Regions from separate parts of the Streptomyces sp. NPDC053076 genome, predicted to be linked through region 2. Evidence: riboswitches for the same ligand, from Rfam matches in the RefSeq annotation. Region 2 holds a riboswitch; each other region holds the start of a gene.

Region 1 (10,312 bases), on a different contig from region 2:
CACTGGGCGACCACGGAGGGCACGTGTTCGGCCGGTACGGCGACGACGGCGAGGTCGACGTGCCCGTCGATGTCCCGCACCGAGCGGTACGCGGGTACCCCGTCGACCTCCTTGAGGTCCTCCGGGAAGGCGCTGTTCACGGCGTGCAGCCGGCCCGGGTAGCCCGCCTCGCGGATGTTGCCGAGGATGCTGCGGCCCACCCCGCCGGGGGCGCGGCCGACACCGACGACCGCGACGGAGCCGGGCGCGAGCAGCCGCCGTACCGAGTGGGCCTCGGCGCGCTGCTCCCGGGCGCGCTGCACGGCGACGGACCGGTCGGTGGGTTCGAGGTCGAACTCCAGGCGGACGACGCCGTCCTCGAAACTGCGCTGCTGGGTGTAACCGGCGTCCGTGAACACCTTGATCATCTTGGTGTTGGCGGGCAGCACCTCGGCGGCGAAGCGGCGGATGCCGCGCTCGCGGGCGACGGCGGCGATGTGCTCCAGCAGGGCGGAGGCGACTCCACGGCCCTGGTGGGCGTCCTGCACCAGGAAGGCGACCTCGGCCTCGTCGGCGGGCGCGGAGGCGGGCATGCCGTCGGTGCCGATGCGGTCGTAGCGTACGGTGGCGATGAACTCGCCGCCGATGGTGGCGGCGAGCCCCACCCGGTCCACGAAGTCGTGGTGCGTGAAGCGGTGGACGTCCTTTGCGGAGAGCCGTGGGTACGGCGCGAAGAAGCGGTAGTACTTCGACTCGTCGGAGACCTGCTCGTAGAAACTGACCAGGCGGTCGGCGTCATCAACGGTGATGGGCCTGATGCGTGCGGTGCCACCGTCGCGCAGCACCACGTCCGCCTCCCAGTGGGCGGGGTACTGGTGCCGGTCCTGCCGGTCCGCCGAGGTCTGCATGGGCCCCAGAGTACGGCTCGCGCAGGCAGGCGGGGCGAGGCAGTCTGTGGAGGACGGGGAGCCGGACCGAGGCCGCGGTCCGACGCCACACCGGAGCGGGAAGAATGCCCTGTCCGGGCACGCTTCACGGTGTGGGAAACTGGTCTAGACAACCCTGAACACCGAAGGGCAGCAACACATGGCTGAGCGCCGCGTCAACGTCGGCTGGGCCGAGGGCCTCCACGCCCGCCCCGCCTCCATCTTCGTCCGAGCCGCCACGGCCGCAGGCGTCCCGGTGACGATCGCCAAGGCCGGGGGCAACCCCGTCAACGCGGCCTCCATGCTGGCCGTCCTGGGCCTGGGCGCCCAGGGCGGCGAGGAGATCGTCCTCGCCTCCGACACCGAGGGCGCGGACGCCGCCCTCGACCGTCTGGCCAAGCTGGTCTCCGAGGGCCTGGAAGAGCTGCCCGAGACCGTCTGAGCAGGACCGGGAAGCCGCGCCGTTCCGTACCGGGCGGCGCGGCTTCCGCGTTTTCGAGGGGGGCACCCGAATTCACCGCGGGCATCCAGAAGACCGCGACCCGGAATTCAGGGCGCGGAAAAAGGACAGCGAAAAACACGCCCTCACCGATTAACTCATCTTTGTATACGGCGCCCGTGTTAAAGCCGCGGGCCCGACATGTTTACGGCGTGTTGCGAGGTCCTCACACGCTCCACGGCACCGGAAAGGCGCAGCCGGTGCGCACCCGCCGCGCGCTCCGCGTGCAGCGCCGTGAGCGCCCGCGCGCGTTCGCCGTCCCCGCGCGCCACGGCATCCACGATCGCGCCGTGCTCCGCCCAGGAATCCGCCGGGCTCAGCGGCGGCTCCACCGCGTACATCCAGGCGATCTTGTGGCGCAACTGAGTCAGCATCGCGGTCAACGACGGGCTGCCGGACGCCTGGACGAGCGTCTCGTGGAACCAGCCGTCCAGCGAGCGCAGATCGTCGCTGTTGCCCCTCCTGGCCCGCTCCTGCCCCAGCCGGACCAGGCCGCGCAGCACCTTCAGATGGGCCTCGGTGCGCCGCTGGGCGGCCCGCGCGGCGCCCAGCGGCTCCAGGAGCGTCCGCATCTCCAGCACGTCGGCGGCCTCCTGCTCCGTCGGCTCGGCCACGCACGCGCCCGCGTGCCGGCGCGTCACCACGAAGCCCTCGGCCTCCAGCGTGCGCAGCGCCTCCCGCACGGGGACGCGCGAGACGCCGTAGCGGCGGGCCAGGACTTCCTCGGTGAGGCGGCTGCCGCGCTTGTACACGCCGGCGACGATGTCGTCCCGGACCGCGGTGCACACCGTGTGCGCCGGAATACGCATGACCGACCTCCGCCTTAAATCCCCGTGAAACGCCACGATGGACGCCTGTTCCGCGACTCTATTCCAATGAGCCGGAATTTCCGATGGCAGGCCCTAATCCATGGATATATTTTGGACAGGGAGTACGGCGGACACCGCGAAAAACGGCGATAGCCCCGGCTCGGTGAGCCGGGGCTATCGATGACCGTGCGGTACGCGTCAGACGTTCACGCCGTGCTGGCGGAGGTAGGCGACGGGGTCGACGTCGGAGCCGTACTCGGTACCGGTGCGCGCCTCGAAGTGGAGGTGCGGGCCGGTGACGTTGCCGGTGGCGCCGGACAGGCCGATCTGCTGGCCCGGGACGACCTTCTGGCCCACCGTGACCCCGATGGAGGACAGATGGCCGTACTGGGTGTACATGCCGTCGGCCATCCGGATCACGATCTGGTTGCCGTACGCGCCGCCCCAGCCCGTGGAGACGACCGTGCCGGAGCCCACCGCGTGGACGGTCGTGCCGCTGGCCGCGTGGAAGTCGATGCCGGTGTGCGAGCCGGAGGACCACAGGGAGCTGCTGGCCTGGTAGCCCGTGGAGACGTAGGAGTGCGCGATGGGGGCGACGAAGGCGTTCAGCCGCTTGCGCTCCGCCTCTCGGGCGGCGCGGGCCTTGGCCGCGCGTATCTCCTCGGCCCGCTTGGCGGCCGCCTTCGCCGCGGCCTTCTCGGCCGCCTTCTGGTCGGCGGCCTGCTGCTGCGCGGCGGCCTGCGCGTCGATCTGCTCGGCGACGTCATCGGTCGCGGCGAGGACGGGAATGAGGCCGGTCTGCTCGCCGGGGTTCTCGGCGGCGAGCGCCGGGGAGGCGGCGAGGGTGCCGATCACACCGGTGGTGGTGAGGGCCGCGATACCGGCCGCCTGAGCGGTGGTCCGCTTGACCCGGCCGGGCTTGCGGTGCTTCCCGGTGGCGCACATGAACGCCATGAAGTGGCTGGTCCTTTCCTTCCCTCTCGCCTACCGGGTTAGCTGACGGGTTCGGAGCAGGAAGGTCTCCTACGGGCCCCCTCGCTGCCGCGCGGGCGCCCGATTCACCCCAGGGACGGTGGGTCCCCGGCTCCCCTGGCTCGCGCCGTACGGGGACTCGGCGATGACTGTCCGGTGCCGCGGGCGCGGCGCACTGCCTGACGAACAGCCTGGACGAAGCTACGGGGGCGTGCTTTCAATCCTCAAACGGATACCGGTTTTTGTAGCGCATCCCACAGGTCAGACAGGCAACCTCCGCCCTAAAACGGGCATCTGGGAGAAAGAGTGGAACAGCAGGGGCCCTGACGACCCGTAGGTCGGCAGGGCCCCTTCCGCGCGCGGGCCGTTACTCGGCCGCCACCACGGTCACTTCGCCGATGCCGAGGGCCTCGACCGGCGCCTTGATCTGGGCGGCGTCGCCGACGAGGACGGTCACCAGACGGTCCACCGGGAAGGCGTTCACGACGGCCGCGGTGGCCTCCACCGTGCCCGTGGCGGCCAGCTGCCGGTACAGCGTCGCCTGGAAGTCGTCGGGCAGGTGCTGCTCGACCTGGTCGGCCAGCGTGCTCGCGACGGCCGCCGCGGTCTCGTACTTCAGCGGCGCCACACCCACGAGGTTCTGCACGGCGACATCCCGCTCGGCGTCGGTCAGGCCGTCCGCCGCGAGGGTGCGCAGCACCTTCCACAGGTCGTCCAGCGCCGGGCCCGTGTTCGGCGTGTCGACGGAGCCGCTGATGGCGAGCATCGCCGCGCCCGTCCCGTCCGGCGCGGACCGCAGGACCTGCCCGAAGGACCGCACGCCGTAGGTGTAGCCCTTCTCCTCGCGCAGGACGCGGTCCAGGCGGGAGGTGAGGGTGCCGCCGAGGCAGTAGGTGCCGAGCACCTGGGCGGGCCACACGCGGTCGTGCCGGTCGGGGCCGACGCGGCCGATGAGCAGCTGCGTCTGGACGGCACCGGGCCGGTCCACGATGACCACGCGCCCGGTGTCGTCGGCGGTCACCGGCGGCACCGGCCGGGGCTCGCCCGGCGTGCCGGTCCAGGCGCCCAGGGTCTCGCCGAGCAGCTCGTCCAGGTCGATGCCGGTCAGGTCACCGACGACCACCGCGGTGGCGGTGGCGGGCCGCACATGGCGGTCGTAGAAGGCGCGCACGGCCGCCGCGTCGATCTTCTCGACCGTCTCCTCGCTGCCCTGGCGCGGGCGGGACATGCGCGAGGCCGCCGGGAACAGTTCCCTGGACAGCTCCTTGGCGGCCCGGCGGGAGGGGTTGGCCAGCTCGTGCGGAATCTCGTCCAGCCGGTTGCGCACCAGCCGCTCGACCTCGCTCTCGGCGAAGGCGGGCGCGCGCAGGGCGTCGGCGAGCAGGCCGAGGCCCTTGGACAGACGGGAGGCCGGGACCTCCAGGCTGAGCCGGACTCCGGGGTGGTCGGCGTGCGCGTCCAGGGTTGCGCCGGCGCGCTCCAGTTCGGCGGCGAACTCCTCGGCGGAGTGCTTGTCGGTGCCCTCGGAGAAGGCCCGCGCCATGATCGTGGCGACGCCGTCCAGACCGGCCGGCTCGGCGTCCAGGGGCGCGTCCGTCAGGACCTCCACCGCGACGACCTGCTGGCCGGGGCGGTGGCAGCGCAGCACGGTCAGGCCGTTGTCGAGGGTGGCGCGCTCGGGGGCCGGGAACGCCCAGGGCTTGGCGTCGCCGGGCTGCGGCTGGGGGTGGAACTCCATGGTGGCGAGCTCGGTCACTTGGCCGTCTCCTCGTCGTTCTCGTTGCCGGCCTCTACGGTCGCTTCCCGCTCCGGGTCCTCGGGGACCTTGGCGTCCGGGACGGACTCCGGGGACTTCGGCTCGTAGACGAGGACCGCGCGGTTGTCGGGCCGCAGGCGGGCCTTGGCGACCTCCTGGACCTCCTGCGGGGTCACCTCCAGGACGCGCTTGACGGCGGTCAGGGCGAGCTGCGGGTCGCCGAACAGGACGGCGTAGCGGCACAGTTCGTCGGCGCGGCCGGCCACCGTGCCCAGCCGGTCCAGCCACTCGCGCTCCAGCTGGGCCTGGGCGCGCTCCATCTCCTCGGGCGTGGGGCCCTCCTCGGCGAACCGGGCCAGCTCCTCGTCGATGGCGGTCTCGATGACCGGCACCTCGACGTCACCGGAGGTCTTCACGTCCAGCCAGCCCATGGAGGGCGCGCCGGCCAGCCGGAGCAGGCCGAAGCCGGCGGCGACGGCCGTACGGTCGCGGCGCACCAGCCGGTTGTACAGGCGGGAGGACTCGCCGCCGCCCAGGACGGTCAGGGCGAGGTCGGCCGCGTCGCACGCACGCGTGCCGTCCTCCGGAAGCCGGTAGGCGGCCATCAGGGCGCGCGCCGGGACCTCCTCGACGACGACCTCGCGCTTCTGCTCACCGATGACCTCCGGCAGGGAGCCGTCGCGCGGGGCGGGCTTGCCGTCGTGGGACGCGATCGAACCGAAGTACTTCTCGATCCAGGCGAGGGTCTGCGCGGGGTCGATGTCACCGACCACGGAGAGCACCGCGTTGTTCGGCGCGTAGTAGGTGCGGAAGAACTCGCGGGCGTCCTCCAGGGTGGCCGCGTCCAGGTCCGCCATCGAGCCGATCGGCGTGTGGTGGTACGGGTGGCCCTCCGGGTAGGACAGGGCGGTCAGCTTCTCGAAGGCGGTGCCGTACGGCACGTTGTCGTAGCGCTGGCGGCGCTCGTTCTTGACGACGTCCCGCTGGTTCTCCATGGACTCGTCGTCCAGCGCGGCCAGCAGGGAGCCCATGCGGTCGGCCTCCAGCCAGAGGGCGAGCTCCAGCTGGTGGGCGGGCATGGTCTCGAAGTAGTTGGTGCGCTCGAAGCTGGTGGTGCCGTTCAGCGAGCCGCCGGCGCCCTGCACCAGCTCGAAGTGGCCGTTGCCCTTGACCTGCGCGGAGCCCTGGAACATCAAGTGCTCGAAAAGGTGAGCCAGGCCGGTACGCCCCTTGACCTCGTGGCGGGAGCCGACGTCGTACCAGAGGCAGACCGCCGCCACCGGGGTCAGGTGGTCCTCGGAGAGCACCACGCGCAGACCGTTGGCCAGGCGGTGCTCGGTCGCTGTCAGGCCCCCGGAGCCTGCCTCGGCTGTGGTCGTGTGACCCATGGGCATGTACGTCCCTTCGCGAGCGGAGGCGGTTGTGGAAACCGCGGTTGTCCTGCCGTTCCTGCCACTGTATTCAAAGCGTGCGGGGCCTCGGCGAAGTTCCCGCAGGACGTACGCCCAGAGCGGATCGCGTAGCCTGCGTCCGGCCCTCCGCGGACGCCCCCGGGCGCGGGGCGGGCCCGTGGAGACCGGGTCGTGGCCCGGGTTGTCAGTGCCGCGGTCCACAATGGTCCGCGACAGATCCGTCATTCGCTTCAGCAAGAGCGAGCCGGGGGGTGCGCGCCCCCTCGGCGCGCGACCAGATCAGGAGGAGCCGGCAGCGATGGCCCGCCGCAGCACGAAGACCCCGCCGCCCGACGATTCGTTCGAGGAGAGGATCCTCGACATCGACGTCGTGGACGAGATGCGTGGCTCCTACCTCGAGTACGCGTACTCGGTCATCTACTCGCGCGCCCTGCCGGACGCCCGTGACGGCCTCAAGCCCGTGCACCGCCGGATCGTGTACCAGATGAGCGAGATGGGCCTGCGCCCCGAACGCTCGTACGTGAAGTGCGCGCGTGTGGTCGGCGAGGTGATGGGCAAGCTGCACCCGCACGGCGACGCGTCGATCTACGACGCCCTGGTTCGCATGGCGCAGCCGTTCTCCATGCGCGTGCCGCTGGTCGACGGGCACGGCAACTTCGGCTCGCTCGGCAACGACGACCCGCCGGCCGCCATGCGGTACACCGAGTGCCGGATGGCCGAGGCGGCGAGCCTGATGACCGAGTCGATCGACGAGGACACGGTCGACTTCGCGCCGAACTACGACGGCCAGGAGCAGGAGCCGGTCGCGCTGCCCGCCGCCTTCCCGAACCTGCTGGTCAACGGCTCCTCCGGCATCGCGGTCGGTATGGCGACGAACATGCCGCCGCACAACCTGCGCGAGGTCATCGCCGCGGCCCGCCACCTGATCCGGAACCCGAACGCCGACCTGGACGCGCTGATGAAGCACGTCCCGGGCCCGGACCTGCCCACCGGCGGCCGGGTCGTCGGCCTGGACGGCATCCGGGACGCGTACGCGACCGGCCGCGGCACCTTCAAGATGCGCGCGACGGTCACGGTCGAGACCGTCACCGCCCGCCGCAAGGGCCTGGTGGTCACGGAACTGCCGTTCGCGGTCGGCCCCGAGAAGGTCATCGCGAAGATCAAGGACCTGGTCAACGCCAAGAAGATCCAGGGCATCGCCGACGTCAAGGACCTCACCGACCGCGAGCACGGCCTGCGCCTGGTCATCGAGATCAAGAACGGCTTCGTGCCGGAGGCGGTCCTGGAGCAGCTGTACAAGCTGACCCCGATGGAGGAGTCCTTCGGCATCAACAACGTCGCCCTGGTCGACGGCCAGCCGCTCACCCTGGGCCTGAAGGAGCTGCTGGAGGTCTACCTGGACCACCGCTTCGACGTGGTCCGGCGCCGCAGCGAGTTCCGCCGCGGCAAGAAGCGCGACCGGCTGCACCTGGTCGAGGGCCTGCTGACCGCGCTGGTCGACATCGACGAGGTCATCCGGATCATCCGCTCCAGCGAGAACTCCGCCCAGGCCAAGGAACGCCTGATGGAGCGCTTCTCGCTGAGCGAGGTGCAGACCCAGTACATCCTCGACACACCGCTGCGCCGGCTCACCAAGTACGACCGGATCGAGCTGGAGACGGAGAAGGACAAGCTCACCGCGGAGATCCAGGAGCTGACCCGGATCCTGGAGTCGGACGCGGAGCTGCGCAAGCTGGTCTCGGCCGAACTGGCCGCCGTGTCGAAGAAGTTCGGCACCGACCGTCGCACGGTCCTGCTGGAGTCCGCGGGTACCCCGGTGGCCGCCGTGCCGCTCCAGGTGGCCGACGACCCGTGCCGGGTGCTGCTGTCCTCGACGGGGCTGCTGGCCCGTACGGCGACCGACGAGCCGTTCCCGGCGGCGGCGGGCGCCAAGCGCGTCAAGCACGACGTGATCCTCTCGGCGGTGCCGGCGACCGCGCGCGGCGTGATCGGCGCAGTCACCTCGGCCGGCCGCCTGCTGCGCATCAACGTGGTCGACCTGCCACAGCTGCCCGAGCCGACGGGTGCGCCGAACCTCTCCGGAGGGGCCCCGCTGGCGGAGTTCCTCTCCCTGGAGGACGACGAGACGGTGGTCTGCCTGACCACGCTGGACGAGTCGTCCCCGGGTCTGGCGATCGGCACCGAGCAGGGCGTCGTCAAGCGTGTGGTGCCCGACTATCCGTCCAACAAGGACGAGTTGGAGGTCATCACGCTCAAGGAGGGCGACCGGATCGTCGGCGCGGTGGAGCTGCGCACCGGCGAGGAGGACCTGGTGTTCATCACGGACGACGCGCAACTGCTGCGCTTCCAGTCCTCCATCGTCCGCCCGCAGGGCCGCCCGGCGGGCGGCATGGCGGGCATCAAGGTGACCGACGGCGCGAAGGTGATCTGCTTCACGGCGGTCGACCCGGCCGCCGACGCGGTGGTGTTCACGGTGGCGGGTTCGCGCGGCACGCTGGACGACTCGGTGCAGACGACGGCCAAGCTGACGCCGTTCGACCAGTACCCGCGCAAGGGCCGGGCCACCGGCGGCGTGCGCTGCCAGCGGTTCCTGAAGGGCGAGGACTGCCTGTCGCTGGCCTGGGCGGGCCAGGTTCCCGCGCGCGCGGCCCAGAAGAACGGCACTCCGGTGGAGCTGCCGGAACCGGACCCGCGCCGGGACGGCTCGGGCACGTCGCTGCCGAAGACGGTCGCGGTGGTGGCGGGGCCGGTGCTCTAGGCGGGCGGATCCTCCAGGCCGGCCTCGGCCGGCCCCTGCACGTAGCGCAGGACGCCCCACATGCCGTGCTCGTCGGCGTGTGGGGCGTCGTTCTTGCACGCCTCCAGTTCCTTGCCGAGGGCGTCCGTGTCGATGCCGGAGCCGATCAGCACGAGCTGGGTGAGACGGGCCTCGCCGGCCGCCCAGGGCTCCGGGTAGAAGCGCAGGAACCGGCCGACGGCGTGCACGGCGTAGCGGTTGACGGGGTCGTACGGCCCGAAGTCGACGTACCCCTTGATCCGGTACAGCCCCTCGGGCCGGCTGTCCAGGAACTCCATGAGCCGGCGGGGCTCCAGGGCGACATCGGAGGTGAAGGACAGGCTGTCGTAGCCGCTGTGCAGGTGTCCGGCGTGTTCCTCGTCGTCCTCGGTGTGCGCGTGCAGGTCGTCGAAGGACAGCTGCCCGATGCGCTCCTCGCTCGGCCGGCAGTCGAAGAGGAACTCGGGGTCGATACGCCCGTAGGTGGCGGGGACGACCGCCGCGCGGTCGGTGAGCGAACGGACGAGCCCCAGGATCCGGTCGGCGTCGGCGGCACGGTCGAGCTTGTTGACGACGACCAGGTCGGCGAGGGCGAGGTGCCGGTCGATCTCGGGGTGCTTCGCGCGCGTGTCGTCGAGCTCGGCGGCGTCGACGACCTCGACGAGGCCGCCGTAGACGATCCCCGGATGCTCGCTGGCCAGCACCATGCGTACGAGTTCCTGTGGCTCGGCCAGCCCGCTGGCCTCGATGACGATCACATCGATGCCGGTGGCGGGCGCCGCGAGCCGGTCCAGGTAGAGGTCCAGTTCGCCGGCGTCGACGGCACAGCACAGGCAGCCGTTGCCGAGCGAGACGGTCGAGTCGCCGAGGGCGCCCGCGACGGCCATCGCGTCGATCTCGATGGCACCGAAGTCGTTGACGACGGCCCCGATCCGACTGCCCCCGCTGCGGTGCAGCAGATGGTTGAGGAGCGTGGTCTTGCCGGAGCCCAGGAAACCGGCGAGCACGACGACCGGGATCTGCTGCGGACCACGGCTGCTGTCCTGGCTGTTCGCCACGCTGTTCCCCAAGGGGTGACCTCTCTCTCCTGTGCACCGGCTGCGGACCAGGATAAAAGGGTCCTCGACGCGGATGCGTCAGCCGGCGACGGGCACCGCGACCGGCGGCCGGGGTCCCACATAGC
Region 2 (10,312 bases):
AGCGCGAGATAGAGGAGTTTGACCGCGGTGGCGTCGCCGGGCAGGCCCGTGGACTCGTGGTACGCGACGTTGGCGGCGAGGTCGGCACGGACGCGTTCGGTGAGGACCGTACGCAGGTCCGGACGGCGGGTGGCCTCCAGGCGGAGTTCCAGGAGGGCGAGGTAACCGGTGCGGAAGGCGGCGACGCGGCCGACGAGTTCGCGCATCAGCTGGGCGTACGTGTCCCGGTCCCGGGCGGCCGTGCGCTGGCGTTCGACGACCGCCTCGTCGGGCCGCAGCCGCTCGTAGACACGGGCGCCGGCCTGGGTGAGCAGGTCGTCGCGGCTGGTGAAGTAGTTGGACGCCGTTCCGGTGGGTACGGCGGCCTCGGCGTCCACCGCCCGGAAGGTCAGGCCCCGCGCGCCCTCCCGGGCCAGCACCTCGATCGCGGCGTCGACGAGTGCCGCCCGCCGCTGGTCGTTCCGTCTCACCATGGGCCGCGACTCCGGGGGTGGCAGGGATCGTTCGTCACTGCGGGCAGAGTACTGCGGATGGAGTGGTGGCGGCCGTCAGGGGTCACAGCACCTGCGCCACCCGGTAGGCCACCCCGCCGTCCACGAGGTAGCCCGAACCGACGCAGACGATGTCGTTGAGCCAGGTGTAGGGCCCGGCGCCGGTCTCGAAGAGCGGGGTGGTGCGGAAGTAGGACTCGGTCGTGGCGGCAGGATCCCCCGGGGCGGTGCGGCGGCCGGTGTACGTCATGCGGATCAGGGCGTCGTCGTGGGTGCGCAGGGTCAGCCGTACGTCCAGGCGCATGGTGCCGGCCGGGCCGAAGAGGGCCCAGTCGCCGCCTCCGGGAACGACCTCGCCACGCAGCCGGGCTCCGTGGAAGGCGCCGCCGGCCGCTCCGAAGAGGACGCGCCGGGCGACCCGCCGCCGGGCCCGGGCGCCGAACGGTAACGCCGGGCGGGACGCGGAGTTGGCGGCCTTCCAGGTCGACGCCGTCCTCAACGCGGCCAACACCGCCATGCGGCTCGGTGACCCGGACGCGGCCGGAAAGGCGCGGCGCGTGGTGGAGGGCCTCCTCGGCGAAGGAGACCGACCCCCCGAGCCGCAGGTGCGGCTCGGAGCCGGCCGGGATCAGTCCGCCGGCGCGATGCCCGTCACCGGGCGCCGTAGGCCCGGAGGAACGCGGCCACCGCACCGGTGATCAGGCGGTCCGTCTGATCTGCCGGCAGGGGCATGACGCCGTAATGGGTGGTCTGGACGATCTGGTGCGCGGTCAGGGCCGAGAAGTGGCTCGCGGCCAGCGCCGGGTCGCCGTGGAGGTTCAGCAGACCGGCGTCCTCGAGCTGGGTCATCGCCTGGGTGAGGGCCCGGCCGACCGGTCCCGGGCCGGCCTCGAGCCAGGCCCTGAGCACCTCGGGCGGTACGTGGTCGGCCTCCGCGTGGATGTGGCGGACCAGGGCGAAGTGGTTCGCGTAGTCGGTCATGAGCCCGGTGAAGGCGCGGGCCAAGGAGACCAGGTCGCGTTCGAGGTCGTCCGGGTGGGGCGGGCGCTCCGGATCCAGGACGGCGCGCAGACGGGCCAGTTGGGCGTCCCGGACCTCGCTCGACGTCCAGGTCACGACCGTCTGGAAGAGCTGCGCCTTGCCGCCGGGGAAGTGGTTGTAGAGCGTGCGCGTGGAGACGCCGGCCGCGGCGGCGAGCGCGTCGACCGAAGCGCGCGCGTAGCCCTCGCGGCCGAAGACCGTGCACACCGCGCTCGCGATGGCCATCTGCTTCTGCAGCTTGCGCGGTGACACCTCGCGCCGCGCGCGCTCCACCCGGGACTCGTTCGTCTCGCCCACGTCTGCCTCCTTGCCGACCGGGCAACCCTAACCGAACTACAACGCCCGTTGTAATTTTTACAACGAGCGTTGTAGTTTGTGGTGAGCGACCGCCGGCGACGGGGGCCGCCCGCTCACGGATCGCCCACGACCGCGTCCGAAGCGATCCACCGGAGATCCACCGAAGCGATCCGCCAGACGTTCCGTCAACGAGGGGGACAGCCATGTCCGTTACCGATCCCGTCACCGGTGCCCGTACCGCCGAGGACCTTCCGCTCCGCGTCGCCGTCATCGTCGGCAGTGTGCGCGAGGGGCGCCGGGGCCGGGCCGTCACCGACTGGTTCCTCGCCACCGCCGCGGAGACCGACCCGGGCCTACTGTTCGACGTCATCGACCTCGCCGAGGTGGACCTGCCGCTGGTGCTGCCCGGCTGGGGCGGCACGCCGAGCCCCGGGGCCGCCGCCGCGCTGCGGGACGTCTCACCGCGACTCGCCGCCGCCGACGCGTTCGTGGTCGTCACGCCCGAGTACAACCACAGCTTCCCGGCGGCCCTGAAGAACCTCCTCGACTGGCACCTGCGCGAGTGGCAGGCCAAGCCGGTCGGATTCGTGTCCTACGGCGGTCTCGGCGGCGGTCTGCGCGCGGTCGAGCAGCTCCGGCTGGTCCTCGCCGAACTGCACGCCGTGACCGTGCGCGACTCGGTCAGCCTGCACGGTCCCTGGTCCGGTCTCGGCGAGGACGGCGTCCCGCGGGACGCCGAGGTGTGCGCCGGCGCCGCCAAGGGCATGCTCGGCCAGCTCACCTGGTGGGGACGGGCGCTGCGGACCGCGCGCGCCGAGCGTCCCTACGCGGGCTGAGGGCGGGCGATGAGCACCCTCCGGCCGCCCGGTACCGCGTCGGCTCCGCCGGCCGGCGACGCGGGGCCCGCCCCCTCGACCGCTCTCCACCGCGTCGTCACCGTCGTGGTGCTCGGAACGATCATGTCCGTGCTCGACATGACGATCGTCAACGTCGCGCTGCGCCACCTCTCGCAGTCCTTCGGCGCCCCGCTGGAGACCATCCAGTGGACCGCGACCGCCTACACGCTCGCGCTCGCCGCGGTCATCCCGGCCGCCGCCTGGGCGATGGGCCGGATCGGCGCCAAGCGCACCTATGTGCTCGCGCTCGCCCTGTTCACCCTGGGCTCCCTGCTCGCCGCCTGCGCCTGGGACGCGGGCAGCCTGATCGCCTTCCGGGCCGTGCAGGGGCTGGGCGGCGGGCTGTTGCAGCCGGTCGGTATGGCGATGGGCATGCGGGTCGCGGACCGGGCCCGGCTCGGCCGGGCGATGGCCCTGCTGGGGCTGCCCATCCTGGTCGGCCCGGTCGCCGGCCCGGTGCTCGGTGGCTGGCTGGTCGACGCCGCCTCCTGGCACTGGATTTTCCTGATCAACCTGCCCGTGGGCGCCCTGGCGCTGTTCCTCGCGGCCCGCCTGCTGCCGACGGACACCCCCGACGCCCGCGGCGCCGACCGGCCCCGGCTGGACGTGCCGGGTCTGCTGATGCTCTCGCCCGGCCTGGCCCTGCTCCTGTTCGGCCTGGCCCGCGGCGGCGAGCGCGGCGACTTCACGGCCCCCGGCGCGCTGGTGCCGGTGCTCGCGGGTGCCGTGCTCGTGGCGGCCTTCGTGCGGCGGGCGCTCGCCGTCCGCGCGCCGCTGCTGGACCTGCGGCTGCTGCGGGACCGTACCTTCGCCGCCGGAGTCGGCACGCTCGCCCCGTTCACCTGCGGCTACTTCGGATCGATGCTGCTCGGGCCGCTGTACTGGCAGCAGGAGCGGGGTCTGGGCGCGACGGCGGCGGGGCTGCTCGGGGCGCCGGTGGGGCTCGTGGTCGGTACGACGATGCAGATCGCGGCACGGCGCATCGACCGGGTCGCACCGCGCCGGATGATCGCGGCGGGGTGCGCGGTGGGCGCCCTGGGCATGGGTCTGCTGGCCTGGCAGACAGGGGTGGCGGGGGTCGCGTCCTGGCGGATCGTCGTCGCGGGCATGGTGATGGGCGTCGGCGCCGGGATGACGCTGATGCCGACGATGACCACCGCGACCCGCGATCTGCCCGCCGACCGGCTGCCCGGGGCGAGCACCGCGCTGAGCATCAACGCCCAGCTCGCCGCGTCGGTCGGTACGGCCCTGCTGTCGGTGGTGCTCGGCGCGGCGGGTCCGGGCCCGGCCGGTTTCCGGCTCACCTACGCCGTGGCGGCGGCGCTGCTCGCCCTCGGCGTCCTCTCGGCGCTCCGGCTCCCGGCACGGCGCCAGGGCTGAGCCCTCCCGGCCCTCCTGCCGTGTCAGCCCGCCGTCAGTTCCGTCAGTTCCGTCAGCTTCGGCAGTTCTGGCAGTTCGGCCAGCTCCGGCAGTTCGGCCAGCGGCAGCGTGTGCTGGGTCTGGAGCACCTTGGCGCGCAGGTAGCGCACGTTGTGGGCCGTGGTGAAGACGCCGGTCGGCACCCGGTCCCGTACGGCGATTCCCAGCGCGCCCAACTGCCCCGCCTTGTCGGGGTTGTTGGACAGCAGGTCCAGCTCCGTGATGCCGAGGGCGCCGAGCATCTGCGCGGCGGCCGTGTAGTCGCGGGCGTCCTCGGGGAGGCCGAGGGCGGCGTTCGCGGCGTAGGTGTCGAGGCCCTCGTCCTGGAGGGCGTACGCGTCGAGCTTGTTGTAGAGGCCGATGCCCCGGCCTTCCTGCCGGAGGTAGAGCAGGACGCCGCCGCGGTCGGCGATGCGTTCGACCGCCTCGCGCAGCTGCGGGCCGCAGTCGCAGCGGGCCGAGCCGAAGACGTCACCGGTCAGGCACTCGGAGTGCAGGCGCACCAGCGGGACCGGGCCGGGGTCGCCGAGGACGACCGCGACGTGCTCCTGGCCGTCGGAGAGGCCGTGGAAGGTGACGAGTTCCGCGTCGGCCCGGTAGCCGTCGGCGAAGCGCAGCGGTACCCGGACGCGAGCGCGCGGGGTGGCGGCGGGGATGTCGGGCATGCGGGTCCCTCCCAGGAAGCTGCTTCATATTTGAAGCAGTGTTTTCGCGTGGACCCTACCCCATACTTAAAAGTTGAAGCAATCGCTCCGGGGTGTGGCTCAGGAGCCCGCGGGCGGCGTCGACGGGCAGGGCGAACGGCGCAGCCAGGGGACACCGTCGGCGCCGGAGCGGGCGTCGTCGTCGCCCTGGAGGCCGCGCGCGATCCCCGTGCAGATCTCCGCCAGCTGCCCCACCTGTTCCGGGGTGATCCGGTCGAACAGCAGGGCGCGGACCGTCTCGACGTGCCCGGGTGCCGTACGCTCCAGTACGGCCGTCCCCTCGTCGGTCAGCACCGCGACCGAGCCGCGCTTGTCCTGGTCGCAGTTCTCCCGGCGCACCAGGCCGTCCCGTTCCAGCCGGGTCACCGCGTACGTCAGCCGGCTGCGGGTGATCTTCAGCGTCTCGGCGAGATCGGTCATGCGCAGTCGCCGGCCGGGTGCGTCGGAGAGGTTGGCCAGCACCGAGTAGAACAGGTGCGGCATGCCGCCCTCCTGCTGGAGCTGCCGGTCGATCGCGTCCTCCAGGAGGCGGGAGGCGGCGATGTAGGCGCGCCAGGCGCGCTGCTCCTCGGGGCTGAGCCAGCGGGTCGTCATGCCGCCAGTGTAGGTTTGTTTCAAACTTGAACCAAGCGGTCCGTCTGTCCACCGTCCGCCTCCGGAAGAGAGGGCGTCGATGCCCCTGCCGTACGTGCTGCTGTCCGCCGCCGTCTCCCTCGACGGCTACCTGGACGACACCGGCCCCGAACGGCTCCTGCTGTCCAGCCCGGCCGACTTCGACCGGGTCGACGAGGTACGGGCCTCCGTCGACGCCATCCTCGTCGGCGCCGGCACGATCCGCGCCGACAACCCCCGCCTGCTGGTCAACTCCGCCCGGCGGCGCGCGGCCCGCGGCGCGACGGGCCGGCCGGAGTACCCGCTGAAGGTCACCGTCACCGGCTCCGGCGACCTCGACCCGGACGCCAACTTCTGGCACACCGGCGGCGAGAAGCTCGTCTACACCACCGACGAGGGCGCGGAACGGGCCGCCCGTCTCCTCGGCCGCACCGCGGACGTCGTCCCGCTCGGCCGCGCCCTGGACTGGCGGGCACTGCTGGAGCATCTGCACGACGTGCGCGGAGTCGGGCGCCTGATGGTCGAGGGCGGCGGCACGGTCCACACCCAGCTCCTCCAGCAGGGCCTGGCCGACGAACTCCAGCTGGTCCTCGCCCCGCTGTTCGTCGGGGACCCGGCGGCCCCGCGGCTGTTCGGGACCGGCGGCTACCAGGGCGGGCGCCTGCGCCTGCTCGACACCCGCCGGATCGAGGACGTCGTCCTCATGCGCTACGCACCCACCGCCCCCGGCACCGGCCCGGTCCCCACCGCGGCCGACCGCCACTGGCTGCGTGCCGCCTGTGAACTCGCGGCCCTGTGTCCGCCCTCGGAGACGGCGTTCAGCGTCGGCGCGGTGGTGGTCGCCGCCGACGGCACGGAGCTGGCCCGTGCCCACTCGCGTGAGGGCACCGACCCGGTGGCCCACGCGGAGGAGGCGGCGCTCGCGAAGACCGACGCCGCCGACCCGCGGCTGCCCGGCGCCACGGTCTACAGCAGCCTGGAGCCCTGCGCCCGCCGCGCCTCCCGGCCGGCTCCCTGCGCCGAGCTGATCCTGCGGGCCGGGGTGCGGCGGGTGGTCACCGCCTGGCGCGAACCCGACACGTTCGTCACCGGCGCCGACGGCACGGGTCTCCTGACCGCCGCGGGCGCCCGGGTCGTCGTACTCCCGGAGCTGGAGGGTCTCGCCAAGGCGCCGAACGCGCACCTGCCGGGCTGAGTGCCACCGGTCGGCGACGGTTTCCGTGCGTGACCGCCGGGTCGTCGTGGTCGGTCGCGCACGGTCGCCGTGCCCCTTCGGGGGCGCTGTCGCGCGCCGAAAACACTCAGGGCCCGGAATCCGATGGATTCCGGGCCCTGAGTGTTCAGTAGCGGGGACAGGATTTGAACCTGCGACCTCTGGGTTATGAGCCCAGCGAGCTACCGAGCTGCTCCACCCCGCGTCGTTGTGTCACCAGCATACGTCATCCCTGGGGTGCTTTGCACACGCTTCCCGTCCCGCCTGCCGACCGTCACCCAAGGTGACCGGGCGACCGCCGTGCGGTGACGACTGAGTCACCATCAAAACTGCCAGTGACTACTGAACGCTTCTGGCCCTTAGGTCAACTCGCCCGGTTTGACGGGTTACTGGGCGATAACTCCGTCGCCGAGAACGTTAATGATCAAGTCGAACAGCTTGGAAAGTGACTGGCAGGTCTATTAACGTTCGATAACGCAGCGCGGTCGTCCCAGCCGTCACAAGAGACGGCTCCGTGCGCACGCGCCGAATCCCGCGAGGGAACCGGGGAACCACCACTTTGGGGTGAATCACGCGGATATCGCCGTGAACTCATGGGAGTCCACGATCGGTATACGCGCGTAGGAGACCTTCCTGCTCCGAACCCGTCAGCTAACCCGGTAGGCGGAGGAAGGAAAGGAGCACGCCCGCGTGGCGTCCAACCGGTCTGTCCCCGAAGCCCCGTCCATACCGGCACAGCGCGAGACCGAGACCTTCGGGTACGGCGCCTACCGCGCCGAGGAGGGGCCCTGGGAGGAGTGGAACCCCACTGAGGACTCCGTCACCCCGGTCCGCGGCCGGCACCGCGTCGCCAAGCAGCGCGGCGGCTTCGCGCGCAGCTCCACCGTCCTCGGCGTCGGCGTCATCGCCGCGGTCGGCGCGGGCGGCATGGCCAGCGCCAACACCGGCAAGCCGCCGGTCTCCATCTCCATGCCGGACCTGCCCTCCGTCGGCTCCCTCTTCGACGACGGCTCCGCGGACCCCCAGCCGGCGCAGGCCACCGCGACGCTGAGCAGCGTCGGCGTGTCCTCCGCCGAGGGCGAGGACTCCACGGACGCGGGCGAGGTGCTGCGCAGCCGGATCATGGCCCAGGCCGAGCAGCAGCAGGGCCAGGCCGAGACCAAGGCCACCGCCGTCGCGCTCGCCGCCGCCGAGAAGCGGAGCGCCGAGGCCGCCGCCAAGGCCGAGAAGGAGGCCGCCGCCAAGGCCGCCGAGGCCAAGGAGAAGGCGGAGGCGGACGCCAAGAAGGCGGCCGAGGAGAAGCGGCTGGCCGAGCTGGCCAAGCAGTACACGCTGCCGACCTCCTCCTACACGATCACCTCGACGTTCGGCCAGGCCGGCTCGATGTGGTCCTCCGGCTACCACACCGGTCTGGACTTCGCCGCCCCCACCGGCTCCCTGATCAAGGCCGTCCACAGCGGCACGATCACCGAGGCGGGCTACGCCGGCTCCTACGGCTACCGCACGATCCTCACCCTGGACGACGGCACCGAGCTGTGGTTCTGCCACCAGTCCTCGATCAACGTCTCCGTCGGCCAGAAGGTCTCCACCGGTCAGGTCATCGGCCGCGTCGGCGCCACCGGCAACGTCACCGGACCGCACCTGCACCTGGAGGTCCACCCCGGCGGTCAGGCCACCGGGATCGACCCGATGGCGTGGCTGCGGGACAAGGGCGTCAACCCCTGACGGGCCGCCCTCAGCGGGAAGCCTCGCGGGCGTCGTGGCGGGACGCCTTCGCGGGAACTCGGCGCCGGCGGGGCGGGATGCGATCGTCCCCCGCCGGTGTTGGCATGACGTATGACGTCACTTCGTAAACTCGGCTCTTCCGACCTCGAGGTCTTCCCGCTCTCGCTCGGTGGCAACGTCTTCGGCTGGACCGCCGACGAGCAGACCTCCTTCGCCGTCCTCGACGCCTACACGGCGGCCGGCGGCAACTTCATCGACACCGCCGACTCCTACTCCGCCTGGATCGAGGGCAACCAGGGCGGCGAATCCGAGACGATCATCGGCAAGTGGGTCACGGCGCGCGGCAACCGATCCGATGTCGTCATCGCGACCAAGGTCAGCCAGCATCCGCAGTTCCAGGGGCTGTCCGCCGCCAACCTCAAGGCCGCCGCCGACGCCTCCCTGCGCCGCCTGGGCACCGATTACATCGACCTCTACTACACCCATTTCGACCAGCCCGAGGTGCCGGTCGAGGAGATCGTCGGCGCGCTGGACGAGCTGGTGAAGGCCGGCAAGGTCCGGCACATCGGCGCCTCCAACATCACCGCCGAGCGCCTTCAGGCGTCCCTCGACTTCTCCGACCGCGAGGGCCTCGCCCGCTATGTCGCCCTCCAGCCGCACTACAACCTGGTCTCCCGCGACACCTACGAGGGCCCGCTCCAGGACCTCGCCGCCCGCGCGGGCCTGTCCGCCGTCCCGTACTTCGCGCTCGCCTCGGGCTTCCTCACCGGCAAGTACCGGCCCGGCACGACCGTCGACAGCGCCCGCGCCGACGGGGCCCGCAAGCACGCGGAGTCCGAGCGCGGCCAGAAGGTCCTGACGGCCCTGGACGAGATCGCCGCGGCCCACGACGCCCCGGTCGCCACGGTCGCCCTGGCCTGGCTGGCCGCCCAGCCGACGGTCACCGCGCCGATCGCCTCGGCGAGGACGGTGGAACAGCTTCCGGCGCTGCTGGGCGTGGCGGACCTGAGGCTGACCGAGCCCGAGGTGGCCAGGCTGACGGAGGCATCGGCCTAGACACCGGCCCGCGCCTCCCGGGACCGGGGCCCGCGGCGACCTCTCCGTCGCGACGGTGCCCGACCACGACGGGCGGTTCCGGGGTGCCGGGCTGGCCCGGCGCCCACTGGGGACCGGCGGTGCCCGACGACGGGCGGTTCCGGGGGTACCGGGCTGTCCTGCCGTCCGCCCGGGACGGCTACGAGCGGTACGGGTTGTACGGGGCGTACGGCGCCGCCGGGTAGCCGTACGCCGGCCAGTGCGCCGTGGGTCCCGGCCCCGCGTACACCGGCCGGGCCGGGGTGGCCGTCCTCGCCGCGTACTCCAGGGCCGGACGGGCCGCGTCCCTCCGTTTCCACAGCTCGTCCAGCAGCTCCCGCTCCCGTACGACGAAGTCGGTCCCCGCCTTCCCCTTGCGCCCCCGCTGCCGCAGGAACGCCAGCGAGGTGGCGTATCCCTCGTACCGCGCCACCTCCCGTGCCGCCGTGCGGCCGTGGTGGTGCCGGGCGTAGTCCCGGGCCATCCGTCGCGCCCGCATCGACCCGAGCGCGAACGGCTCGGCCGGCCCCAGCCACCCGGCCAGCACGTACGCGGGCAGTTCCGCCCGCACGATCCGCAGCTCGCGCTGCCGGGTCCAGACAGCGAGCCATGTCAGCAGCGCGAACGCGGGCACCATGAAGGCGGCGTAGACGGCGAAGAAGCCGTACTCGCCGAAGGTGGCGGAGCCGTTCCACAAGGCGTGCATGCCCATCGCGAGCAGCAGTCCGCCGACCGGCAGCAGGAAGCGCCGGATGTGCTGCCGCTCGGCGGACAGCGCGGCGACACCGAAGCCGATGCCGGTGAGGACGGTGAACAGGGGGTGCGCGAACGGGGACATCA
Region 3 (10,312 bases), on a different contig from region 2:
GACCACCCCGACCAGCCGGCCCCCGCCCTCTTCACGTGGGAGTTCGCCGCCGATCCCTACCCCGCCTACGCCTGGCTGCGCGAGCACGCCCCCGTGCACCGGACGCGGCTGCCGAGCGGCGTCGAGGCGTGGCTGGTCACCCGGTACGCCGATGCCCGGCAGGCCCTGGCCGACCAGCGGCTGAGCAAGAACCCGGCCCATCACGACGAGCCCGAGCACGCCAAGGGCAAGACCGGCATCCCCGGCGAGCGCAAGGCCGAGCTGATGACGCATCTGCTGAACATCGACCCGCCGGACCACACCCGGCTGCGCCGCCTGGTCAGCAAGGCGTTCACACCGCGCCGGGTCGCCGAGTTCGCCCCCCGGGTGCAGGAGCTGGCCGACCAGCTCATCGACCGGTTCGCGGCGACCGGATCCGCCGACCTCATCCACGAGTTCGCCTTCCCGCTGCCCATCTACGCCATCTGCGACCTGCTCGGCGTCCCACGCGAGGACCAGGACGACTTCCGGGACTGGGCCGGCATGATGATCCGGCACGGCGGAGGGCCCCGGGGCGGGGTCGCCCGGTCGGTGAAGAAGATGCGGGGCTATCTCGCCGAGCTGATCCACAAGAAGCGCGAGGCGCTGCCGGCGGCGCCCACGCCCGGCGAGGACCTGATCTCCGGCCTCATCCGTGCCTCCGACCACGGCGAGCACCTCACCGAGAACGAGGCCGCCGCCATGGCCTTCATCCTCCTGTTCGCCGGCTTCGAGACCACCGTCAACCTCATCGGCAACGGCACCTACGCCCTGCTCACCCACCCCGAGCAGCGTCGGCGGCTGGAGGAGTCCCTGGCGCGCCGGGAGACGGACCTGCTGGCGACCGGCGTGGAGGAACTGCTGCGCTACGACGGCCCGGTGGAGCTGGCCACCTGGCGGTTCGCCACCGAGCCGCTGACCATCGGCGGGCAGGACATCGCGCCGGGCGATCCGGTGCTCGTCGTACTCGCCGCCGCCGACCGGGACCCGGAGCGGTTCGCCCACCCGGACGTGCTGGACCTCGCACGCCGTGACAACCAGCACCTCGGCTACGGCCATGGCATCCACTACTGCCTGGGCGCGCCGCTCGCCCGCCTGGAGGGTCAGACCGCGCTCGCCACCTTGCTCACCCGCCTGCCCGACCTGCGGCTCGCCGCCGAACCGGCCGAGCTGCGCTGGCGCGGTGGACTCATCATGCGTGGACTGCGCACCTTGCCGGTGGAGTTCACGCCCACCGTCTGAAGACGGGACCTCCAGGGAGAAATGACAGACGTTCAACTCTGTGATCTTCACGTGATCTGTGCGGCATGAACTTGTGACAAGTGATCGTGTGCCGATACGTTCACCCATCAGCGCGGCGAGCGGCACCATCCGCCGCGCTGGTCCCGCTGTCGCTCGAAAGGCATCTGCATGCTCTCCGGGAACGGTCGACACCGTCGCCCCCGCCAGGCACCGGCCCTCCTCGTCGCGGCCGGGGTGACCGGCTCCGCCATCGCCATCCCGCTCCTCGGCGCGGCGAGCGCCAACGCGGCCGACGGCACGACCTGGGACAAGGTGGCCGAGTGCGAGAGCGGCGGCTCCTGGAGCGCGGACACCGGCAACGGCTACTACGGCGGGCTGCAGATCTCGCAGGACGACTGGGACAAGTACGGCGGCTCCCAGTACGCGGCCAGCGCCGACCAGGCCAGCCGTCTGCAGCAGATAGCCGTCGCCGAGAAGATCCTCGCCGACCGGGGCACCACGCCCTGGGCCACCTGCGCCCTGCTGTCCGGTCTGACCTCCGACTCGGGCTCCGTGGACGTCGACACGGGCGTCGGCGACTCCGGTGACAGCGACGGTCCGGGCCACTCGTCCGGATCGGCCGACCGTTCCGACACGTCTGACACCTCCGGCACCGCCGACTCGTCCGGTCTGCCTGATTCGTCGTCCTCCACCGGGACCGGCTCCGCCACCGGCACCGGGACCGGCTCCGGCACCGGGTCCTCCTCGGGCGAGACCGGCACGGCGACCCCGAAGCCGGGCAAGGACGCCGGTACGGCCACCGGTTCCACCGGGACCAACACTCCCAAGTCCGACAAGTCCTCCTCGCGGGACTCCGGAAGTCCGCAGGGGGCCGACGGTGCTCCCACGGCCACCCCGGACGCCGCGACCGAGCCCAACGCGCAGCAGGCTGCCGGTTCTTGGAGCCTGGTCGACACCGGGGCCCTCAGCAGTGGTGGACGGCACCGCGGGGCGAGTGCGGACGAAACGGTGACAAACGGTCCGGGTGTCGCCGGCTCCGGTCGGCACGCCTCGCCCGAGCCGGGCACCTACACCGTCCGCGAGGGCGACTCCCTGGTCTCCATCGCCGACTCCCTTGACGTCGACGGCGGGTGGCGCGCGCTGTACGCCGGGAACAAGGAGGCCATCGGGCCCGACCCGAGCCGCATCACTGCCGGTCAGACCCTGGAAGTCGGGGGCGAAACGGGCAAGAAGTAGCGGGAGTTGACGCCCCACTTAGCGCCCTAATGTCCGGTTTGGCGAAAGTGTGGGATGAGTCTCAGAAGCCCTGATCGTCTTTGAAATTCCGCGGATCGCGTGTCTACGGTCGAGGCCGCTCGTCACCACGAGCCCCGGCAGCCACCACGCCGAATCCTGCCAGTGGTTGCCCGGGAACAGTCGACGCGTAAAGCGCCGTAGGCAGGAGCGGGGGACCCAAGGTAGGCGCCGGGGCCAGCACTTGAAGCTGGAACCGGCTGGGGGTGAAGCCGCACTCCGCGCAAGCGGGAGGTGCGGCCGGGCAACTCAACCGGCCCGAACCCGACAGCTCACCTCGTAGGCGTCGGTGAGGGGATCTCCATGCTGTTTACCGGCAAGGGCAAGCACCGCCGTCCGTCCAAGGCCGTCCGCGCCGTCGCGCTGGCCGGTGTCACCGGCGCCGCCGTCGCCGCCCCGCTGATGGCGGCCGGCAACGCCTCCGCCGCCACCACCTCCGAGTGGGACACGGTCGCCCAGTGCGAGTCCGGCGGCAACTGGTCCATCAACACCGGCAACGGTTACTACGGCGGCCTCCAGTTCTCCGCCTCCACCTGGGCCGCGTACGGCGGCACCCAGTACGCCGCCACCGCCGACAAGGCCGGCAAGGCGCAGCAGATCGCCGTCGCCGAGAAGGTTCTCGCCGCGCAGGGCAAGGGTGCCTGGCCGGTCTGCGGCACGGGCCTGTCGAGCACCCCGAACAGCGGCCCCGCCCCGAGCGCCCCCTCCACCACGGACTCGGGCAGCGGCACCACCACCACCACCCGCTCCACCGACCAGCAGGCCGCCTCCCGCTCCGCCGAGCGCCCGGCCGCGTCCACGAGCAAGAGCAAGACCGTCACCACCCCGACCGGCAAGACGGTCAAGAAGGGCGACGGCGAGTACAAGGTCGTCACCGGTGACACCCTCGGCACCATCGCCGAGAAGCACCACGTCCAGGGCGGCTGGAAGAAGCTGTTCGAGCTGAACAAGGACATCGTCGAGGACGCCGACCTCATCTACCCGGGCCAGCAGCTGCACCTGAAGTAGCCACCTGGCTCCCAGCCGGCCCACAGGACCCGCACATCCGTGCGGGCCACCCTGAAGGCCCCCGTGCGGGTCACCCCCCGTCCCCCACGGGCCCCCCGCCCCGGTGCGTGTTCCCCCGTACGCACCGGGGCGGGCTTTTTTGTGCGCAGCGCACGGAAGTCCGCCGCACCTCTTTGTTTCGGGCAGAAACAAAAGGTACCGTCGGCTTGTCCACGGGACGGTCGGTCGGTGGCCGACGCCCCTGGGACGGTTAGGCTCTAGTCGCAAGGCACACCAGCCCCGCACTTCCAGCGTCACATCCAAGAAGGAGATGCTCGTGCCGTCCATCGACGTCGTCGTAGCCCGGGAAATCCTGGACTCCCGAGGCAACCCCACGGTCGAGGTCGAGGTCGGCCTCGACGACGGCAGCACGGGTCGTGCCGCCGTCCCGTCCGGCGCCTCGACGGGCGCCTTCGAGGCCATCGAGCTGCGCGACGGTGACCCCAACCGCTACCAGGGCAAGGGCGTCGAGAAGGCCGTCCTCGCCGTCATCGAGCAGATCGGCCCGGAGCTGGTCGGCTACGACGCCACCGAGCAGCGCCTGATCGACCAGGCCATGTTCGACCTGGACGCCACCGACAACAAGGGCTCCCTGGGCGCCAACGCCATCCTCGGCGTCTCGCTCGCCGTCGCCCACGCCGCCTCCGAGGCCAGCGACCTCCCCCTCTTCCGCTACCTGGGCGGCCCGAACGCGCACCTGCTGCCGGTGCCGATGATGAACATCCTGAACGGCGGCTCGCACGCCGACTCCAACGTGGACATCCAGGAGTTCATGATCGCCCCGATCGGCGCGGAGTCCTTCTCCGAGGCGCTGCGCTGGGGCACCGAGGTCTACCACACGCTGAAGAAGGTCCTGAAGAGCAAGGGCCTGTCCACCGGCCTCGGCGACGAGGGCGGCTTCGCCCCGAACCTCGGCTCCAACCGCGAGGCCCTCGACCTCATCCTCGAGGCCGTCAAGGAGGCCGGTTACGCCCCCGGCGAGCAGATCGCCCTCGCGCTCGACGTCGCCGCCTCCGAGTTCTACAAGGACGGCAAGTACCTCTTCGAGGGCAAGGAGCGCTCCGCCGCCGAGATGACGGAGTACTACGAGGAGCTCGTCGCGGCCTACCCGCTCGTCTCCATCGAGGACCCGCTGTTCGAGGACGACTGGGCCGGCTGGAAGGTCATCACCGACCGTCTCGGCGACAAGGTCCAGCTGGTCGGCGACGACCTGTTCGTCACCAACCCCGAGCGCCTGGCCCGCGGCATCGAGGAGGGCGCCGCCAACGCCCTGCTGGTCAAGGTCAACCAGATCGGCTCGCTGACCGAGACCCTGGACGCCGTCGAGCTGGCCCAGCGCAGCGGCTTCAAGTGCATGATGTCCCACCGCTCCGGCGAGACCGAGGACGTCACCATCGCCGACCTGGCCGTCGCCACCAACTGCGGCCAGATCAAGACCGGCGCCCCGGCCCGCTCCGAGCGCGTCGCCAAGTACAACCAGCTGCTGCGCATCGAGGAGATCCTCGACGACGCCGCGGTCTACGCCGGCCGCTCCGCCTTCCCGCGCTTCAAGGGCTGAGGCTGACCCAACCTGGCGTAAGGCTTAGCCAGTCGTACGTACGTCCCCGTACCCGGTCCCGTACCGTGTGCGGGGACGTACGCGCGTGTGAACGGGAGGCGGGGAAGATGGCCGTGAAGGACCGGGACCGGTTCTCCACCGCGACCAGGCTCAGGCTGCTGGGCGAGCAGACGGCGGCCCGTGTCTACCGCTCTCAGACCAAGCGGCAGGCCCGCCGATCCCGGCTCACCGGCCGCGCGGCGCTGCTCGCCCTGGTGCTGTGCACGCTGATCGTCGCGCTCGCCTACCCGATGCGGCAGTACGTCTCCCAGCGCGCCGAGATCGCCGAACAGCAACGGCAGCAGGAGCAGGCGCGCAAGCGCGTCGAGCAGCTGCGCGACCTCAAGGCGCGCTGGCAGGACGACGCCTACGCCGAGCAGCAGATCCGGCGCAGGCTGCACTACGTCAAGCCCGGCGAGACCGGGTACGTGGTCATCGACCCGGGCGTGGCCAAGCAGTCCCGCGCCGACCTCGGGGCCGCCCACCGGCCCTGGTACGCGAACGTCTGGGACGGCGTCGACAAGTCCGACGCCTCCGACCAGTGACCGGCCCGCCGGGCCGGCAGACCGACAGAAAGCCACTCTGAAAGCAGTCATGGAAACGCCTCCGCCGCCCACTCCGCGCACCGAGCCCACCGACGCGGACGTCGAGGCATTCAAGCAGCAGCTGGGCCGCCCGCCGAGGGGCCTGAGGGCCATCGCGCACCGCTGCCCGTGCGGTCAGCCGGACGTCGTGGAGACGGCACCGCGCCTGCCCGACGGCACGCCCTTCCCGACGCTGTACTACCTGACGTGTCCGAAGGCGTCCTCCGTCATCGGCACGCTGGAGGCGAACGGCGTGATGAAGGAGATGACCGAGCGGCTGGGGCGCGACCCCGAGCTGGCCGCCGCCTACCGTGCCGCGCACGAGGACTACATCCGACGCCGGGACGAGATCGAGGAGCTGACGGGCTTCCCGAGCGCGGGCGGCATGCCGGACCGGGTGAAGTGCCTGCACGTGCTCGTCGCTCACTCCCTGGCCGCCGGGCCGGGCGTGAACCCCCTCGGCGACGAGGCCCTGGCGATGCTGCCGGAGTGGTGGCGCAAGGGCGCCTGCGTGACGCTCGACGACAGCGAGGGGCACGAGCAGTGACCCGGGTCGCCGCCATCGACTGCGGTACCAACTCCATCCGGCTGCTGGTCGCCGACGCCGACCCGGAGACCGGCGAACTGACCGAGCTGGACCGCCGGATGACGATCGTGCGGCTCGGCCAGGGGGTCGACCGCACCGGCCGGCTCGCCCCCGAGGCGCTGGAGCGCACCTTCGCCGCCTGCCGTGAGTACGCGGCCGTCATCAAGGAGTACGGCGCCGAGCGTCTCCGTTTCGTCGCCACCTCCGCCTCCCGGGACGCCGAGAACCGCGACGACTTCGTGCGGGGCGTGCTGGACATCCTCGGGGTGGAGCCCGAGGTCATCACCGGCGACCAGGAGGCCGAGTTCTCCTTCACCGGCGCCACGAAGGAACTCACCGGCCGCACCGACCTCGCCCGGCCCTACCTGGTCGTGGACATCGGCGGCGGCTCGACCGAGTTCGTCGTCGGCGACGACCACGTACGTGCCGCCCGGTCGGTGGACGTCGGCTGTGTGCGGATGACCGAGCGGCACCTGGTGCACGGGGACAAGGTGAGTGATCCGCCCGCCGAGGAGCAGGTGGCCGCGATAAGGGCCGACATCGAGGCCGCCCTGGACCTCGCCGAGGAGACCGTCCCGCTGCGCGAGGCGCACACCCTGGTGGGTCTGGCCGGGTCCGTCACCACGGTGTCCGCCATCGCCCAGGAGCTGTCCGAGTACGACTCCGCGCGCATCCACCACTCCCGGGTCTCCCGGGACCGCGTCCGTGAGATCACCGAGTGGCTGCTGCGCTCCACGCACGCCGAGCGCGCCGCGGTCCCGTCCATGCACCCCGGCCGGGTCGACGTCATCGGCGCGGGTGCCCTCGTCCTGCTGGCGATCATGGAGCGGACCGGCGCCCGGGAGGTCGTGGTGAGCGAGCACGACATCCTCGACGGCATCGCGTGGTCGGTGGCGTAGCTCTCTTTTGTTACCCGTTGGTAGCCATCGGCTGAGCAGCTCGGATAACGTCTGAGCGGGGCTGAGGGGCCCTCGGGGGCCCCTCGGTGACGGCCGGTCGGAAAAGTTCGTGAAGTTCTTCACAAGGAATTCCGTTCCGGGGGGCCGTTCGCGGGGTCCCGTAGGCCCTTCCGGGGCCCCACCAGTCGTTTGAACATGTTCAGGCTGTCGGTGTGAGCGGGGATCGGAAGGTGCTTTCGGCGGGTGTTCCGGAGCCCTCACCGTCGCCTCGTGGGACCAGAGAGGCAGCTCACGCGGCCTTGACAACGGGGCGAACCGCTCCCTGGTTCCCCTCCGGGGGCATGACCTCGGTCAAGCGGGCCGCGGAGTTTATCACAGGCCCTGTCGAACCTTGTGAAGGGGCGCACGAGCAGCCCCCCCGAGGCAGGTGGATACTCGATGGCATGAGCACCACGGAGCGTCCCAGGATCCTCGTAGTAGGCGGTGGGTACGTAGGCCTGTACGCAGCTCGGCGCATTCTCAAGAAGATGCGCTACGGCGAGGCGACCGTCACGGTCGTCGACCCCCGGTCGTACATGACCTACCAGCCCTTCCTCCCCGAAGCCGCCGCCGGCAACATCTCCCCTCGCCATGTCGTCGTCCCGCTGCGACGCGTGCTGCCCAAGGCGGAGGTCCTCACCGGTCGGGTCACCACCATCGACCAGGACCGCAAGGTCGCCACGATCGCCCCGCTGGTCGGCGAGGCGTACGAGCTGCCCTTCGACTACCTGGTCATCGCCATGGGCGCGGTCTCCCGCACCTTCCCGATCCCCGGCCTCGCCGAACAGGGCATCGGCATGAAGGGCATCGAGGAGTCCATCGGTCTGCGCAACCACGTCCTGGAGCAGCTGGACAAGGCCGACTCCACGACCGACGAGGAGATCCGCCGCAAGGCCCTCACCTTCGTCTTCATCGGCGGTGGCTTCGCGGGCGCGGAGACCATCGGCGAGGTCGAGGACATGGCCCGGGACGCGGCCAAGTACTACAAGAACGTGTCCCGCGAGGACATGCGCTTCATCCTCGTCGACGCCGCCGACAAGATCCTGCCCGAGGTCGGCCCCAAGCTCGGCCAGTACGGCAAGGAGCACCTGGAGAGCCGGGGCGTGGAGATCTACCTCTCCACCTCCATGGACTCCTGCGTCGACGGCCACGTCGTGCTGAAGAACGGCCTCGAGGTCGACTCCAGCACCATCGTGTGGACCGCCGGCGTCAAGCCGAACCCGGCCCTGGCCCGCTTCGGCCTGCCCCTCGGCCCGCGCGGCCACGTCGACTGTGAGCCGACCCTCCAGGTCAAGGGCACGGACTACATCTGGGCCGCCGGTGACAACGCACAGGTCCCGGACCTCGTCGGCCGCAAGGCGGGCAACGAGAACGCCTGGTGCCCGCCGAACGCCCAGCACGCGCTGCGCCAGGCCAGGGTCCTCGGCGACAACGTGATCTCCGGCATGCGGGGCTTCCCGCAGAAGGAGTACGAGCACGCCAACAAGGGCGCGGTCGCCGGTCTCGGCCTGCACAAGGGCGTGGCGATGATCGTCATGGGCAAGATGAAGATCAAGCTCAAGGGCCGCCTCGCCTGGTACATGCACCGTGGCTACCACGGCATGGCGATGCCGACCTTCAACCGCAAGATCCGCGTCTTCGCCGACTGGACCCTCGGCATGTTCCTCAAGCGCGAGGTCGTCTCCCTCGGCGCCATGGAGAACCCCCGCGAGGAGTTCTACGAGGCCGCCAAGCCGGCACCGGTCGCCGCCGCGAAGACCGAGGAGAAGGCCAAGGCCTCCTGACCTCTGGTCGCTGACCGCCCGAAGGACCTCCCGCCATCCGTGGTGCGGGAGGTCCTTCGGCGTTGTGCACCCGGCCGAAGTGCATGCCCTCTACAGCTGTTTTGCTCAGTTGTAACTCCTTTGCGGGACTGCGCCGAGCGCCCCGGGGTGTTTACGTGGTGAACGGACATCCGGGATCGTCGTCTTGGAGGTGTGCGCCATGGCCGACGCCGCGTCGCGGCTGAGGAGTCTTGCCGAGCAGGTGCTGGGAACGCCGCTCCCCGTGCGGGTGCGGGCGTGGGACGGATCGCAGGACGGACCGCCGGAAGCACCCGTGCTCGTCATCCGCAATCGCCGCGCCCTGCGCCGCATGCTGTTCAAACCGGGCGAACTGGGTCTCGCCCGTGCCTGGGTCGCCGGGGACCTGGGCATCGAGGGGGACCTGTACAGCGTGCTGGAGGCGGTGGCCGGGCTGGTGTGGGAGCGCGGGGAGGACGCCCGGAGCCTGGTCCAGGCGGTGCGCGATCCGGAAGTACGCGCCGCCGTCCGTGAACTGCTGAAGCTCGCCGGCCCGCCCCTGCCGCCCGCCCCGCCCCAGGAGGAGGTCCGCAGGCCCCGCCGGCGCCTGCACACCAGGCGCTCCGACAAACGGGCCATCAGTCACCACTACGACGTCGGCAACGACTTCTACGAGGTGGTCCTCGGCCCCTCCATGGTGTACTCCTGCGCCTATTGGGAGGAAGCCGGCACCCTGGAGTCCGCCCAGCGCGACAAGCTCGAACTGGTCTGCGCCAAACTGGGCCTGAAGAAGGGTCAGCGGCTGCTGGACGTCGGCTGCGGCTGGGGCTCCATGGCCATCCACGCGGCCCGCGAGTACGGCGTGAGCGTCGTCGGGGTCACGCTGTCGCAGGAGCAGGCGGCGTACGCCCGCAAGCGCGTCGCCGACGAGGGGCTGACCGACCGGGTGGAGATCAGGGTCCAGGACTACCGGGACGTCACGGACGGCCCCTTCGACGCGATCTCCTCCATCGGCATGGCCGAACACGTCGGCGCCGAACGCTACCTGGAGTACGCGCGCCTGCTGTACGCCCTGCTCAAGCCCGGCGGCCGGCTGCTCAACCACCAGATCGCCCGCCGCCCGCAGCGGGACGAGTCGGCGTACGAGGTCGACCCGTTCATCGACGCCTACGTCTTCCCCGACGGCGAACTCGCTCCCGTCGGCACCACCGTCACCCAGCTGGAGC

The links. Region 2 has a riboswitch for cyclic di-AMP ahead of ACIGYR_RS26340 (M23 family metallopeptidase). Riboswitches for the same ligand answer to the same signal wherever they lie in the genome.
Region 1: linked by a shared signal. The riboswitch ahead of ACIGYR_RS35115 (M23 family metallopeptidase) and the one ahead of ACIGYR_RS26340 (M23 family metallopeptidase) in region 2 are both predicted to bind cyclic di-AMP.
Region 3: linked by a shared signal. The riboswitch ahead of ACIGYR_RS34190 (transglycosylase family protein) and the one ahead of ACIGYR_RS26340 (M23 family metallopeptidase) in region 2 are both predicted to bind cyclic di-AMP.

The regions. Positions count from the first base shown of each region.
Region 1 covers NZ_JBITZL010000012.1:123,708-134,019, reverse strand. Annotated here, with positions in the region: gene ACIGYR_RS35130 (GNAT family N-acetyltransferase) at 1-887, opposite strand, end outside; gene ACIGYR_RS35125 (HPr family phosphocarrier protein) at 1,066-1,347, shown strand; gene ACIGYR_RS35120 (GntR family transcriptional regulator) at 1,527-2,213, opposite strand; gene ACIGYR_RS35115 (M23 family metallopeptidase) at 2,412-3,167, opposite strand; cyclic di-AMP (ydaO/yuaA leader) riboswitch at 3,180-3,340, opposite strand; gene ACIGYR_RS35110 (M16 family metallopeptidase) at 3,553-4,941, opposite strand; gene ACIGYR_RS35105 (M16 family metallopeptidase) at 4,938-6,335, opposite strand; gene ACIGYR_RS35100 (DNA topoisomerase (ATP-hydrolyzing) subunit A) at 6,652-9,111, shown strand; gene ACIGYR_RS35095 (CobW family GTP-binding protein) at 9,108-10,187, opposite strand; gene ACIGYR_RS35090 (citrate synthase/methylcitrate synthase) at 10,266-10,312, opposite strand, start outside.
Region 2 covers NZ_JBITZL010000007.1:20,001-30,312, reverse strand. Annotated here, with positions in the region: gene ACIGYR_RS26385 (TetR/AcrR family transcriptional regulator) at 1-473, opposite strand, end outside; gene ACIGYR_RS26380 (DUF3237 domain-containing protein) at 556-1,008, opposite strand; gene ACIGYR_RS26375 (TetR/AcrR family transcriptional regulator) at 1,143-1,829, opposite strand; gene ACIGYR_RS26370 (NADPH-dependent FMN reductase) at 2,033-2,665, shown strand; gene ACIGYR_RS26365 (DHA2 family efflux MFS transporter permease subunit) at 2,675-4,105, shown strand; gene ribA (GTP cyclohydrolase II) at 4,129-4,809, opposite strand; gene ACIGYR_RS26355 (MarR family winged helix-turn-helix transcriptional regulator) at 4,909-5,442, opposite strand; gene ACIGYR_RS26350 (dihydrofolate reductase family protein) at 5,522-6,655, shown strand; tRNA gene ACIGYR_RS26345 (tRNA-Met) at 6,805-6,878, opposite strand; cyclic di-AMP (ydaO/yuaA leader) riboswitch at 7,187-7,356, shown strand; gene ACIGYR_RS26340 (M23 family metallopeptidase) at 7,364-8,398, shown strand; gene ACIGYR_RS26335 (aldo/keto reductase) at 8,510-9,454, shown strand; gene ACIGYR_RS26330 (PrsW family intramembrane metalloprotease) at 9,633-10,312, opposite strand, start outside.
Region 3 covers NZ_JBITZL010000011.1:149,075-159,386, forward strand. Annotated here, with positions in the region: gene ACIGYR_RS34180 (cytochrome P450) at 1-1,260, shown strand, start outside; gene ACIGYR_RS34185 (transglycosylase family protein) at 1,429-2,496, shown strand; cyclic di-AMP (ydaO/yuaA leader) riboswitch at 2,680-2,854, shown strand; gene ACIGYR_RS34190 (transglycosylase family protein) at 2,857-3,561, shown strand; gene eno (phosphopyruvate hydratase) at 3,872-5,158, shown strand; gene ACIGYR_RS34200 (septum formation initiator family protein) at 5,266-5,742, shown strand; gene ACIGYR_RS34205 (DUF501 domain-containing protein) at 5,792-6,328, shown strand; gene ACIGYR_RS34210 (exopolyphosphatase) at 6,325-7,266, shown strand; gene ACIGYR_RS34215 (NAD(P)/FAD-dependent oxidoreductase) at 7,710-9,089, shown strand; gene ACIGYR_RS34220 (class I SAM-dependent methyltransferase) at 9,289-10,312, shown strand, end outside.